DNA from 3 places in the Ruegeria sp. G5 genome. Region 3 is predicted to be linked to each of the others. Evidence: riboswitches for the same ligand, from Rfam matches in the RefSeq annotation. Region 3 holds a riboswitch; each other region holds the start of a gene.

Region 1 (4,860 bases), on a different contig from region 3:
ATTTCATTGCAAGCCTTTCAGAGTGTTGGCACAGGGCTGCCACGGTGACCAAAATGTTGCAACGACAATTCAGGTCTTGTTGAAAAAAGATCGGGGAATGCCGGATGTCCCAAAGTTCACCTTGAAACTCGGGGCGAATACTCTTTTTGTTGAAATTGACTGTTATTAAACTGCTAAAAGTAGAGTGTTGATTACCTCCTCATCTTCTAAATCGGTGCATGTTCGGATTCTGGGAACGTCAGATTTGCACATGAACGCAACCGGTTTTGACTATTACCGCGACGCTCCTGAACCCACGATCGGCCTTTCCCGAACGGCCACTCTGATCAGGCAAGCCCGGGCCGAGGCAGAGCGCCAAGGCGCGTTGGTTCTGCTTTTTGACAACGGAGATTCCCTGCAGGGCACACCTATCGGCGAGTGGGCCGCCCGTCGGAGCGGTACTCAGCACCCTCTGATGCAGGCTTTCGACGCACTGCGCTACGACGCCATCGGATTGGGGAATCATGACTTTGGGTTCGGGCTTGAGGTTCTGGACCGCGTCATCTCTCAGTCTTCTTGCCCTGTGATTTGCAGCAACGCAGACAGGCTTGATCGCAAAAGCAGCTGGGGCAAACACACGATCCTGACGCGAACAGTGCGTTTGAATGGCCGGGATATCCCAATCAAAGTCGGCGTGCTGTCGGTTCTACCCCCCCAAACCGCGCAATGGGAGGCACACCATATTGGCGGCCTTGTCCAAATTGATGACATACTGATCAGCGCCCGAAATACGGCGCGGGCCTTAAAGTCAGCCGGATGTGACATAGTCATAGCCCTTGCGCATACTGGACTGGGAGAGGTCGAGGCGGATACCAACCTTGAAAACGCAATCATCCCTCTTGCCGCCATCGAAGCGATTGACGCGATCATCGCGGGTCATACGCATCTGACGCTGCCCGGCTCGGCGCATGACGGGCTGGCGTTCGTGGACAACATTCAAGGGCGGGTTCATGGGAAACCAGTTGTCATGGCAGGCAGCGCAGGGTCACATCTTGGCGTGATTGATCTGACATTGCGCCATGAAGCAAATGACCGATGGACGGTCATAGACCACAGCTCCTGTCTGCGCGAAGTTAACCCGGCCACATCGCAAGAACCGATCACGGAAGACCCTGAAATAGTGAAGATTTTTTCAGAAGGCCATGCGCGAACACGCGAACACGCCAATGAAACCGTAGGGCATACCACCACGCATTTGCACAGCTACTTTAGCTTTTGCGCGCAAGATCGCGGGTTGGCGCTGGTTGCGGCAGCGCAGGTCGCAGCACTAAGGGCGCACCTAGGGGGAACGGAATTTGCAATGCTGCCCGTTCTGTCGGCAGTATCTCCTTCGAAGTTTGGTGGTCGGGCTGGACCACGCTGTTTCACGGACATTGCCGCAGGAAAGTTATGCCTGCGCCATGTCGCCGATTTGAACGTCTTTCCAAACCAGATGCAGGCCACAGTAGTAACCGGCCTGCAGATCAGAGATTGGCTGGAGATGTCAGCCGGCGTTTTAAACCAGATGTTGCCAGGGCATCAGACGGAGCTCGTGAATTCGCTACGCGCAGGGTACAATTTCGATGTTCTGCACGGCTTGACCTATGAGATCGACCTGTCGAAACCGGCAAGATTCGATGCGCGGGGTAGATTGATGACCTCCGATGCCAACCGTATCAAAGATCTTCGGTTCAACGGCCGACCAGTCGAGGACAAAGAACGATTCGTTGTTGCCCTGAACAATTACCGGGCCAACGGTGGCGGCCACTTTCCGTTTGTTGGCCGCGCAACGCATGTTCCACTGCCGGTACTGCCTATCCAACATATTGTGAGGGATTACCTGAGCGGTGTTTTGCCGCCCGATCCATTGGAAAAAACGCCCCCTGCCTTCAGGTTACACCCTGTGCCCGGTGCATATGCGGTATTGAAAACAGGATTGCAGGCGCAACAGCACTTTGATGAGCTAAGCGTTTATGAGCCGGTAATCCTGGATCATGACAGTGAAGGGTTCCTGATCGTCCGCTTGACGCTCTGACGGGTTGCCAATTGCGCATTGCGCGCCTATATCGGCTGTCGAGAGGTTGGCGCGGGCGAGCGCCTCGCCAACCTGGTCAGGTCCGGAAGGAAGCAGCCACAACGAGCCCCGCTTGGGTCGATGTCCAACCTCTCACTTAATTCCTTACAAGTCGTTTGTTGTGGACTGCGCTGCAATAAGCCGCGGCCAGACGGCTGCATTTCGACGCGCAAAAGCGCCGATATGCCCTACTTTCTCCAAATCGAACTCCCGCGGCGTCAAAAGATGCCGACGCGCGGTCGGACCGTATAGGTCGGCAAGTCGCCAAACGGCCTTGGGTGGGACAGTCTGGTCATCTGCAAAGCTGAACAGATCGACCGGCTTTTGCCATTCGACCCAGCGCGCCTTTGGTAACGAAGTGCCTATATCAGGCAAATAGCTACGAGGATCCGTACACCATTTGCGCCATTGCCAGTAGACCGGCGCAGGAAGGTCAGTTCCAAAACCCAATGCTTTGCCGGGCAGGTAGCCAAGGGCCTTTACAGTCAATGGCGCATGACCGTACCAGAACAGCGATGCCAACGCCCGATATGGCCAAGGATGATCGTTAACCGTCACAAGTCCCGAGCAGACACAAATCATACGGTCAATAAATTCGATATCGGGTTGAACAGGGCCCAGCATCCCGCCCAGGGAATGACCGATGCTCCAGTGTTTGGCTCGCGGATATCTTTTACGCATTTCCGCTCGGGCGGCTGGCATATCTGTCAGGGCCCAATCAGCCATCGTCACCTTAGCGTTGCGCATGCGGCCCGTCATTGAATGGCCAAACGCGCGGTAATCATAGGTCAGACAGGCAATCCCCTGCTCTTCAGCCAGCCAACGCGCAAAATGCTGGTAATAATCACGCGGCACACCAGTCGCACCATGTATGACTACTGCGATCTACGGGTCGGCAACTGGCAGGTACAAACGCGCAGACAAATGCGCATCGCCGATCGGGATGCGAAAATCTTCGGTCATTACCGGTGGCTTGACGTCTAACATGGTGCTGCGTTGGCTATTCTAAACTGCTTAGTTCACCTAAATCGCCACGTTCTATCCTTCGGAGTCAAGACCCACTCTGCTTGACCAAACGTCCACTTGTTTTGGCCACAGTTCGCTTGACTCGGGGGCCATGCACCCGCTAGCGATTGGGTGATGGTTCTTGCCCCGATGCCGGGGCCGGATGAAAAGGGAACACGGTGCGGTTCACCCGGCGATGCCGGATCAGACCAAATCCGAGACTGCCCCCGCAACTGTAAGCGGTGAGCGATGCTGAAACACCACTGGCCAGACGGCTGGGAAGGTCAGCAAAGCAACGACCCGCAAGTCAGGAGACCTGCCATCGCACGAAAACCGAAACTCGGGCGGGGTGTCCGGGCAGGTCTGCAGCATGGCTGAGCTACCTGATCCACACCCTTCGTCCCGCGCGCGGAGGGCGCAATATGATCTGGAAGACCAAAACACACGAATACACCGCAACTGTGTGCCAAAAAACCGGCAAACCTTGCCCTGCTCTGGCACGCATGGCGCGCGCGTTAGCAGAAGCAACGGCAAGCGCTAAACCAGTTACAACAGATGCATTCGAAATCGAAGGCAGCAGCGACCTGTCCCATTGCGCTGCCGGATGCACGGCCCGTTTTCGGGCGCATCCCGCGCAAATCCGGGTGTTCTGCGATACAGACCCGGATGTTTCTACGGACCAACTTGACGGCTACGCAGACATGATGTTCGGAACAGTGTTCACAACCAGACCCGCAGGATTTTTGGTGAACCCGCCATGCGCCATGCTGGAGGTTTCAGCACTTGCGCCTCGGGCTGCATCCAACGAACACCGCGCCGGCGCTTGAATCAACGAGGCGTTTGGGCTGGTTTGCTGGCCCATTTCAACTGTGCATCCGTTTCCGCGGCACAGGGGCGAACCGCTCGCAGTCGCGCCAACGCCTGATCTGGTCGCTCTCCGTGTTCAACCATCAGGCGCATGGCGATCATCCCAGACCGGCCGCATCCGCCCTTACAGTGAACAAGGATGCGTCCTGCGTTTTTCAAGGCTGTGGCAACCTCTGAACACACGTCCCGCCATAGGGCCTCAGTCGCAGGTGATGGTGCGCCGAAATCAACAATGGGCAGGTGTACCCATTTGATTTTGCCAAGCGCCAAATCTGAACCCAGCGAACCGGCACCGCCGCTCTGCAGCTCAGCCTCGGTTGTCATCGACAACACCATATCGGGGCGCCAGGACAGGATCGACTGAAGATCCCGCGCGTAATTCCCGTCACGACCGGGCAACGGGCTGAGCGCAACCATGCCTTCACCCACGTTGACGGGATATATAGCGAACCGCTCCATGTTTTCTCCCTTCGCCTGCGCATAACGCTGAACCACCGCGCAGGGCCGGTGTATCCGCCAATAGACCGGCTGCCAAAGCGAATTTCCTGTCCTGCTGTGGTGGACGCGGGCGGCAGGGCTCTCTACGCTGCAATTTGATACGAATCCGACAGAGCAGACATGACCGACAGCCCCAGCCCCGCCTATCAGGTGCTTGCCCGCAAATACCGCCCGGAAACCTTTGCCGACCTTGTGGGTCAGGACGCGATGGTGCGCACCCTGAAAAACGCGTTCGAAGCGGACCGCATCGCGCAAGCTTTTATCATGACGGGTATTCGTGGCACCGGCAAAACCACTACGGCGCGGATCATTGCCAAGGGCATGAACTGCATTGGACCTGACGGACAAGGCAAGCCAACCACCGAACCCTGCGGGCAATGTGAGCATTGCGTGGCGAT
Region 2 (4,860 bases), on a different contig from region 3:
CGCCATTGCCAAGATGCGCGATAACGACCCGACCGTCATAGAGGCCCGGCGCGATTTCCTTCAGCTTTTGCGAGACATAGTCATAGCTGAGGCCGTGGAAACCGTACCGCCTCACCCCTTTTTCATAGTAGCTTTGCGGCAGCGCGAACGTATCGTTAACCCACGGGTGCGTGCGATGAAACGCTGTGTCAAAGCAAGCGATCTGAGTGGTGCCCGGAAAAGCCGCGCTTGCGGCACGGATGCCGGCAAGGCTGTAAGGCTGATGCAGAGGTGCAAACGGGATGAAGCTGCTTAGGGTTTCGATGACGCCGTCGTCGATCAGAACGGGCTCAGAATAGATCGTACCGCCGTGGACAACCCGGTGCCCGATGGCCCGGACATGGATATCTGGCAGATATTCCCGCGCTGTCTCAAGAAACGCATGGATCGCTTCGTCATGTGTTTTGGTATTCGCCAATGGTCGGTTGATCGACCGGCCACCCGCGGACTGTGCCATCAGACGCGGTGCATCCCCAAGCCGTTCAATCTGACCCCGCCATCGCATGCTTGGGCGGTTATCTTCGACCAATTCGTACAGTGCGAATTTCAACGACGAGGAACCGGCGTTCAACGCCAATACGTGATCAGCCATGGATTATACCCTTCGTTGCAACTGCGTGTAGTGCGGCCACCGCGCAGGATGCCAAGCGCGATGCGTCATCGTCCGATCGAGACGTCAGAATGATTGGCGCGGCAGCCCCAAGAACGATACCAGCAGCTTCGGCGTGGGAAATAAAGGTCAGCTGTTTGGCCACCATGTTCCCCGCCTCGATATTCGGGGCGACAAGAATATCGGCTGCGCCGCCAACCTCGGATTTGATCCCCTTGGTTCGGGCCGCATTCAGATCAATCGCGTTGTCCATCGCCAAGGGTCCATCCACCAGACCGCCGGTTATCTGACCCCTCTCAGCCATCTTGGACAAAAGCGCCGCATCAACTGATGACGGCATGTGCGGGTTTATAGTTTCCACAGCAGATAACACGCCAACCTTGGGTGTCTGGATTCCGATCGAATGGGCCAGATGAATAGCGTTCTGGACAATATCCGCCTTGGTTTCCAAATCCGGCGCGATGTTCACCGCAGCGTCTGTAACCATAATCGGGCGCGACATGCCGGGAACGTCCATAACGAAAACATGCGACAAGCGACGCCCCGTGCGCAGCCCTTTTTCACGGCGCAAGACGGCGTGCAGCAGTTCATCCGTGTGAAGATATCCCTTCATCAAGGTCTGCGCGCGCCCCTCGAAAACAAGATCAACCGCACGGTGTGCTGCCAACCTGTGGGTAGTTGCCTCGACGATTTCGATCCCGTCCAAGTCGGCATCCAACTCTGCGGCAGCCTTGGCAATTCTGTCTGGATCGCCCACTAGAATGGGTAAAATGATCCCGTTGGAATAGGCAAGCAGCGCGCCCCCAAGCGAATTTGGATCCTCGGGTGCCACCACGGCAGTTGGCATCGGCTCCAGCGGTCGGGCTTTTTCAAGCAGAGCATCAAAATGGCGATGCCGCTGTACCACAAGACCCGGCACTTCGACCGAGTCGAATTCCATGTGTTGGGTCGGCGGCGTGACCTGAACAGAACCGCTTAGCACCTGAATATTATCGCCCACTCGGTGTACTTCTGTTGTGCATACCAAATCGCCGTCGTCGCGCTTTTCAGCGACTGTGACAAAGGCAGTCAGCTCATCACCGGCCACCACTGGTGCGTGAAACGTTAAGTCCACGCGACGGGTCTGTGTACCCGCACCCGGCAAAATATTACCCAAAACAGCGGCGATAAGCGCTGCTGGCCAAAGCGCAGGGGCGATCGCTTCTGGTCGCCCATCCCCATCCCCGTCATAGGCAGCAAGGTGCAGCGGGTTGTGATCGCCCGATGCTGACGCAAAGGCATATAGGTCGTCTACTGTGCACAACCGCGTCAACTGTGCCTGATCTCCGACGTTCAGTTGTGAAAAGGTCCGATTTTCCAATATCTTCATGATCTGTCAGCTTTGCTGTTGGCAGCGGGTCTGTTGCAAGGAACGCTGATCTGGAATTGAGAGGTCGTCGCCGTTGTAGGCTTCGGGTCAGTCAGGTCAAGCGCCATAACTAATTCCCATGAAATTGCGACAATTCGATTACGTCTGTTTTCGTATTGACCAGAAATACGATCTCGGGCAATGACGCGACAGATGGTTCCCAAAGGCTGAGCCCCAGGGATGAAAAGGGAATACGGTGAGGCGCGTGAACTCGAGCCAAATCCGTAACTGCCCCCGCAACTGTAAGCGGTGAGCGACGCCAATTTCCCACTGGCCCACTTGGGCCGGGAAGGGTGGCATAGCGTTGATCCGTAAGTCAGGAGACCTGCCATCTGAAGTGTAACCAACCCGGGGCGGGGTGTCCTGGAAGGAGGCATCATGGCGCTGCATACGCCGGCTGGCATCGTTTCCAAATCACCCGGCTCACGGGCGTTCAGCAGGCCGTGCCATGTCTAACGCGGCAGATCACGTTCTTTTGGTATGCTCAACCTGTCGCGGGACCGTGAACGCCGACGCAATTGCAGCGGCTTTGCGCCCGGAACTTCCCAGTAGTTTTGTCATCCGAACCGTCGATTGCATGGCCGGATGTGCATCCCCAACCACGGTTGGGTTTCAGGGAAACGGAAAAGCACATTACCTCTTTGGAGGAATTGAAACGGCGCAAGACCTCGATGCTCTGGCCGAATTTGCGCGCCAATATGATAAAAGCGTCGACGGTTGGACAAACGCCTCAGATCGACCTGCCGCCCTATACGAAAAGACGCTGGCGCGCATACCTGCCTTGGTTGTGAGGCCAGAGAAATGAGCCAGAAAACCTTTTTGCAGGCCAGTGACGTAAGCTATTTTGCCCAATCCGGTGAGGCGTTGCTGCAGGATGTTTCATTCGACCTTGAGGAAGGCTCTATCCTTGCAATTGCGGGGCCGAATGGCGCGGGCAAAACCACACTTTTGAACCTGCTATGTGGCGCAGAGACGCTGGTTCACGGCGATATAGAAATCAAAGGGCGTAGTCTTCGCGCATTGTCGGCGGTCGAACGGGCAAGGATGATCGCAGTTGTCAGTCAGCAAGAGCTGCCCGACGGCCGCTTGTTCCTTAAAGACTATGTTGCTTTGGGCCAGATACCGATCCAGGCAGACCGCTCTGTCGATCAGCACGCACGGGATTTAGACCGCATTCTCGATCGTACTGGTCTGACCGCGTTGGCGAACAAGCGTATGGCCGTTTTGTCCGGTGGTGAACGCCAACGGGCGCATATTGCGCGTGCGCTGGCACAAAGACCGTCGCTTTTGTTTCTGGACGAGCCGACAAACCATCTGGATCCGGACGCCAAGGGTCGAATGCTTTCCTTGATTGCAGATCTTGGAATCACCGTGGTGATGATCGTTCATGATCTGGTCATGATCCCTGAGTTCGCCACCCATGTGGCATTGATGAAATCTGCGAGGCTGTCCGGGTTTGGTGCAGTGGCCGACGTTCTGACAGCTGAGCGGGTACGTGACACCTTTGGCGTTGAGTACCTGCGCTTTCACCACGAAGGGCGCGAGATCCCGGCGCTCGATATCCGAAAATCCTCTGTTTCAAATTCTAACCGGAGTTCCCCTGAATGAAACTAGTTGTGTCTATGGCTTTGATTGCAGCCATGACAGGCGGTGTTGCAGCGCATGAAATCACCGTCGACAATTGCGGTGAACCGCTTGTGTTCGAAACACAACCCGAACGTCTGGTTGTTCATGATATGAACATGACCGACATGGCTTTTGCCTTGGGTCTGCAAGACAAAATCGTAGGTCTTACAGGTATCACCGGTTGGTATAAGACAAGCCCCGAGTTCGATACCCTGCGAGGTGACATTCCCGAACTTGCTCCGAAATATCCCACCATCGAAAATCTGGTTGCGGCAGAGCCAGACCTGTTTTTTGCCGGATGGTACTATGGCATGCGACCTGGTGGCGAGGTGACGCCGGATACTTTGGCACCGTTCGGGATCAAGACAATGATCCTTACGGAAAGCTGTGTCCACATCAACAAAGACCGTCCGGTGGCCAGCATGGACCTTTTGTTCGACGATGTATTGCGCCTGGGGCAAGTGATGCATGTCGAAGAAAAAGCCGAAACCTTGGTTCGAGATTGGAGAGATGAGCTTGCCAAAATCCAAGCACAAACGGCGGGTCTTACAAAACCTCGCGTCTTTCTTCTGGATGGTCCGGCAGACGCGCCATTTACCGCAGGTAAATTTGCAATACCGGATGCGATGATTGCGGCGGCGGGTGGAGAAAACGTAACCCATAACATGGACACCAGTTGGGGTCGCACGTCATGGGAGACTGTAGCCGCCGCCAACCCAGAATTCCTTGTATTGCTGGACTATCAAACAGGAAACGGTGCCGAAGACACGTTCAGGTTTCTTCAGGAACACCCCGTTATGTCCCTAACCGATGCCGTGAAAAACAAACGCTGGATCGGCTTGCGTTACGAGGAACTGACACCCGGACCCGCAAATATCGAGGCAATCTCGAAAATGGCGCGGGCCATGCATCCTGACCTGAATTAAGTTGGGGCACTTGGGTCTGACATTGCTTGGGGGGGCGGCCATTCTGGCGGCCCTCTTGTTGGTTTCAACAGTCTACGGAACGACCCACATACCTGTGTCGGAGACTTTCGATGCCGTTCTGTTGGGAACCGGTCTGTCAGTTGGCGAAATGTCCCCCCGTCATCGCATCGTGTTCGATCTGCGCTTACCGCGGGCTCTTTTCGCGGCGGTTATTGGCGCAGGCCTCGGCGTCGTCGGCGTAGTGTTGCAGA
Region 3 (4,860 bases):
GGCCCGGCATAAAGCCCTGCGGCCAATGCCATCTGCGCCAGCGCCGCCTGTGCCGCAACTTCGCCGCCTGTATCGCACAGATGCGCCAACCGACGCAGGGTCGAGACGGGCAAGGTGGAGTACTCATCCAGCCGCGTATCTTCGCGCCCGTCCGCTGGCAGAACGGCCAGAGCAATGCCCTTGGCCTGCGCCAGCGCCAGAACCTGCTGCAACCCATAGGCCCAATAGGGCACCCCTCCGATCAGGCGGATCAGGATGCCCTTTGCCCCCTCTAGTGTCTGTTCGACATAGGTGTCGACGGACAAGGGATGTTTCAGCGCCGTCAGATTGGCCAGCCGCAGCGTCGGCATGCGCCCCTCCGGTCCGCCGCCGCGATGCCAGCCCGCCGCAAAAGCGCCAAGGTCACTGTCCGAAAAGGACAGCACCACCAGATCCGCCGGGCTCTGGCCCAGATCGAATGGGGTCTCGGTTTCCTCGAGCCCGTGGCTTTCGCGGAAGACGACGTGCATGGCTTACTCGGCAGCTTCCGGAACACCCGCCAGGATTTCGCGGATTTCAGCCTCTTTGATGTCGTCATGTTCGGCAATCACCACCAGACGCGAGCGGCGTTCTTCGCCGGGTTCCCATGGGCGGTCGTATTGATGGCGGACGCGGGCGCCAACCGCCTGTACCAGCAGGCGCATCGGTTTGCCCTGAACGGCGGCATAGCCCTTGACGCGCAGGATGTTCAGCTCATTGGCCAGACGTTCTATCTTTGCGACCAGATCCAGCGGGTCCGTCTGTTCCGGCAAGTCGACGATTATGCTTTCGAAATCATCATGTTCATGGTCATCGTGGCCGTCGTGATGGCTGGGACGCGCGTCCATGTCATCTTCGGCTGCGGCTTCGAGGCCCAGAACAACGCGCACGTCCACAGCCCCTTCGGCCACTTCAACAACCGGCAAGCGGCGGGGGGCTTCTGCGGCGATGACCTCTTTGGCTTTTGCGATCCCTTCCGGACCGGCCAGATCGGGTTTGGTCAGCAGGATGATGTCGGCGCAAGAGATCTGATCCTCGAACACCTCGGACAGCGGCGTTTCGTGATCAATCGAGTCGTCCGCCATCCGCTGGGCATCTACCGCTTCGACATTCGGGGCAAAGCGACCGGCGGCTACGGCCTCGGCATCGGCTAGGGCGATGACACCGTCCACGGTGATTTTCGAACGGATATCCGGCCAGTCGAACGCCTTCAGCAATGGCTTGGGCAACGCCAGACCAGATGTTTCGATCAGGATATGATCCGGGCGCGGCTCCAGCGCCATCAGCGCTTCGATTGTCGGGATAAAGTCGTCGGCCACGGTGCAGCAGATGCAACCATTTGCCAGCTCCATGATGTTTTCTGCAGGGCAGTCCGGAATGGCGCAGGACTTCAGGATATCGCCATCCACGCCGACATCGCCGAATTCATTGACCACGACGGCCAGGCGCTTGCCCTGTGGGTTCTGCATCAAATGGCGCACAAGCGTGGTTTTGCCCGAGCCCAGAAAGCCGGTGATCACGGTGACGGGGAGTTTTTCGAGATTGCTCATTTCAGGGCTCCAATCGGGGGAATGCGTGAGGCGCAGTTCTTGCGGAAGTGTTCGGGGCGTTCGCGCCATTTGACCAAGCCATCCTCGGTCGCCAGATACTTGCTTGCGCCTTCAACGATCACGTCGACATGATCGGTTTCGTTCAGATTCTCGTAGACGAATGTCCAGCGGTCCGGACCGCCGCGCAAAACGATCGAACAGCCCTGATCGCAATTCGACAGGCATTCAACGGCTTTCAGGGTTACGCCCTCGGGCAGTTCGGCTTGTTCTAGTGCTTTGTGAAGCAAAGCGCCGGGACGTTGCGCGTCATCCTCGACAGGCAGGCCGCGCCGGCACGTTGTGCAGACCAGCAGCTCAACCGGTGTGGTCTCGGTCATGTCTCTCATCCCCCCAGATCCTTTTGCGGGGGACGGGGTCTCATGCGGGCCACGCGTTGCGACATGGACCCGACACCGGAACACCCCGTCCGGTTTCAACTTCGGCTGTTGGCAGGTCTCCCGGCTTGCGGATGTCAGAGGCCTGGCTCTGGCAGGTGTCCCGCCTTCCCGGCCATTCGGCCAGTGGCTTTGGGCACCCTCTCCGGTCACGGTCGCGGGGGCGGCTGCGTTTGACGGATAACCGCTGACGCATTCCCTTTTCATCTGCCGATGCAGACACCAACGGATGGGACATGCGGCACCGGCAGGTCGCTTGTCAAGCGCGTTACGCTGATCTGTTGGTGAGTGGGATGAAAAGCGACCTGTCGGCGTCGCTGGGCGGCATGATCTGGTCGGTTTCTCGTGCTGGCATGCCTATGAAATGCGATGACGGAGGCGCAGCGAATGAAGGTTGGATTTATCGGACTGGGGAATGTGGGGGGCAAGCTGTCGGGATCGTTGCTGCGCAATGGAATCGACTTGACCGTTCATGACCTGAATTCAGCGCTTGTCGAGGCGTTCGTCGCAAAAGGTGCCAAGCCAGCCGAAAGCCCTGCGCAGCTGATGCGGGATTGCGACGCAGTAATCACCTGTTTGCCGTCTCCTGCCGCCTCAGATGCCGTTATGCAAGAGATGTTGCCCGAAGTCGGCCCCGGGAAAATCTGGATGGAGATGTCGACGACCGACGAAGCAGAGGTCAAACGTCTTGGGTCCGAAGTGATCGCGCGCGGCGGTGCCGCAGTGGATTGCCCGGTTTCCGGCGGATGCCACCGAGCGGCGACGGGAAACATCTCGATCTTCGCCGGTTGCGATCGCGAGACCTTTGAAAGAATCCTGCCATTTCTGACCACGATGGGACGTCGCGTTTTGCACACGGGCGATCTGGGCTCAGCCTCGGTCCTGAAGGTGCTGACCAACTATCTGGCAACTGCAAACCTGATCACTTGCGCCGAGGCATTGGTCACCGCAAAGGCCGCCGGTATGGACCTGAACACCACGTATGAGGCAATCAAGATCTCATCGGGAACGTCATTTGTGCATGAAACGGAAAGCCAGGTCATTTTGAACGGGTCACGCGATATCTCATTCACAATGGATCTTGTGAAAAAAGATATCGGTCTCTTTCAGGAAGTAGCTGACCGTGCAGGTGTTCCCTTGGAAATAAACCCTGTCATGATCAATATTTTCGAGGACGGCATCGCCCGGTATGGCGAGCGCGAATTGTCTCCGAACATCATCCGCCGACTTGAGGACGCGACAGGATTGAACATCACAGCCCCCGGTTTCCCGCCCGAGATGGTGGACGACGAACCAGAAGAGGCAGGCTACGAAGTCATCCCAAGTGGACGTGGGGCCGAATGACGCAAGTGGAGCCACGATCCAGCGCTTTGAATTATCGGTGAAGTGGAGGCGAGTACCGGAATCGAACCGGTGTACACGGATTTGCAATCCGCTGCGTCACCACTCCGCCAACTCGCCTTTTCAAGTAAAATCAAATACTTGCCGTGGTGTAACAGGCGTTTTAGCAGCTTTCGTCTGGGGCGTCCAGAGGGTTGAGGGCAAATTTAGACGTATCCGAACACTCGGTGGCTGCGGCGCGTTGAAAAATCTTGTCCGTGCTTGATTAGTTTGATCGACAGGGGCGTTGCCGGTTTTGTCTGGATATGGCACAAGCCACACATCCTAGGGAACAGAACGAGCGACCCAATGACAGATTTCGCAGCCCGGCGCCGCACAATGGTTGATACCCAAATTCGCCCCTCTGACGTAACCAAATTCCCAATCATCGACGCGATGCTGACAGTCCGAAGAGAGAATTTTGTGCCGGACGCGCAGCGTGAAGCCGCCTATGTCGAAGGGCTAATCGAATTGGGGAACGGGCGCTGTATGCTAGAGCCGCGTACTCTGGCCAAGATGCTGGATAGCCTCAATATTTCCAACGATGAGGCCGTGTTGGATATCGCTCCCGCTATGGGTTATTCAACGGCTGTTGCCGCGCGTATGGCACAGTTGGTTGTTGCGGTCGAAGAAGACGAGGCGATGGCTGCCGAAGCACAGACCGTTCTGATGGAAGCGGATGCGGATAACGCGATTGTTCATTTGGGGCCGTTGGAGCAAGGTGCAGTCGAACATGGACCATATGATGTGATTTTGATTCAGGGTGGAGTCGAGCAGGTTCCAGCTGCTCTGACCGATCAGCTCAAGGATCACGGTCGGATTGCGTGTTTGTTTATGGACGGTGAGCTGGGAACTGTCCGGATTGGACACAAATCTGGCGCCCGCGTCACATGGCGGCACGCTTTTAACGCCAATGCGCCGGTTTTGAAGGCATTTTCCATGGATCGTGCATTTTCGCTATAATTTTGTGTAAGTTTATTCTGTCGCCTTGATTAGTTGAAAACAAACGCGCAAACTGTCGGCAGGGCAGCGTAATTTTTGATTTGAGAGGATTTCGTTATGAGTTCGAAGGCGGGAGGTAAGCTGGTCAAGGCGTTGGCGCTGACGGCTGGTGTTGCGCTTAGTGTTATACCCGGTCGTGCAGCTTGGGCTGATAATCTGACGGATGCACTGATAGGGGCCTACAATACCAGTGGCCTACTTGAACAGAACCGTGCGCTGCTGCGCGCGGCTGACGAAGACGTGGCAATCGCATTGGCCGCTTTGCGACCAATCATCAACTGGACGGCGCAGATTAGTCAGGATTACAACCGGTCTTCGGTGGATGACGTCGTCACACGGAATGAGCCGTCGACCTTCTTCACCGGCCTTGCGCTAAGTCAGTTGGTTTACGATGGTGGCTTCTCGGTTCTGGGTAAGCAGTCCGCGCAAGAGATCGTTCTGTCCACACGGCAGAACTTGATCGACATTGAACAGGC

The links. Region 3 has a riboswitch for cobalamin ahead of ACR0BD_RS04810 (DUF1636 family protein). Riboswitches for the same ligand answer to the same signal wherever they lie in the genome.
Region 1: another riboswitch for cobalamin. It lies ahead of ACR0BD_RS13760 (hypothetical protein); the one in region 3 lies ahead of ACR0BD_RS04810 (DUF1636 family protein).
Region 2: another riboswitch for cobalamin. It lies ahead of ACR0BD_RS07035 (DUF1636 family protein); the one in region 3 lies ahead of ACR0BD_RS04810 (DUF1636 family protein).

Annotation. Positions count from the first base shown of each region.
Region 1 covers NZ_JBQFOK010000007.1:166,782-171,641, reverse strand. Annotated here, with positions in the region: gene nudC (NAD(+) diphosphatase) at 1-7, opposite strand, end outside; gene ACR0BD_RS13775 (bifunctional 2',3'-cyclic-nucleotide 2'-phosphodiesterase/3'-nucleotidase) at 185-2,053, shown strand; RNA gene ffs (signal recognition particle sRNA small type) at 2,093-2,191, shown strand; gene ACR0BD_RS13765 (alpha/beta hydrolase family protein) at 2,198-2,965, opposite strand; cobalamin riboswitch at 3,217-3,435, shown strand; gene ACR0BD_RS13760 (hypothetical protein) at 3,520-3,924, shown strand; gene ACR0BD_RS13755 (protein-tyrosine phosphatase family protein) at 3,926-4,423, opposite strand; gene ACR0BD_RS13750 (DNA polymerase III subunit gamma/tau) at 4,583-4,860, shown strand, end outside.
Region 2 covers NZ_JBQFOK010000003.1:227,722-232,581, forward strand. Annotated here, with positions in the region: gene ACR0BD_RS07025 (acetate/propionate family kinase) at 1-631, opposite strand, end outside; gene ACR0BD_RS07030 (bifunctional enoyl-CoA hydratase/phosphate acetyltransferase) at 624-2,018, opposite strand; cobalamin riboswitch at 2,195-2,404, shown strand; gene ACR0BD_RS07035 (DUF1636 family protein) at 2,506-2,862, shown strand; gene ACR0BD_RS07040 (ABC transporter ATP-binding protein) at 2,859-3,665, shown strand; gene ACR0BD_RS07045 (ABC transporter substrate-binding protein) at 3,662-4,609, shown strand; gene ACR0BD_RS07050 (FecCD family ABC transporter permease) at 4,632-4,860, shown strand, end outside.
Region 3 covers NZ_JBQFOK010000002.1:349,353-354,212, forward strand. Annotated here, with positions in the region: gene cobN (cobaltochelatase subunit CobN) at 1-509, opposite strand, end outside; gene cobW (cobalamin biosynthesis protein CobW) at 513-1,568, opposite strand; gene ACR0BD_RS04810 (DUF1636 family protein) at 1,565-1,945, opposite strand; cobalamin riboswitch at 2,039-2,244, opposite strand; gene ACR0BD_RS04815 (NAD(P)-dependent oxidoreductase) at 2,372-3,346, shown strand; tRNA gene ACR0BD_RS04820 (tRNA-Cys) at 3,390-3,463, opposite strand; gene ACR0BD_RS04825 (protein-L-isoaspartate O-methyltransferase family protein) at 3,692-4,345, shown strand; gene ACR0BD_RS04830 (TolC family outer membrane protein) at 4,442-4,860, shown strand, end outside.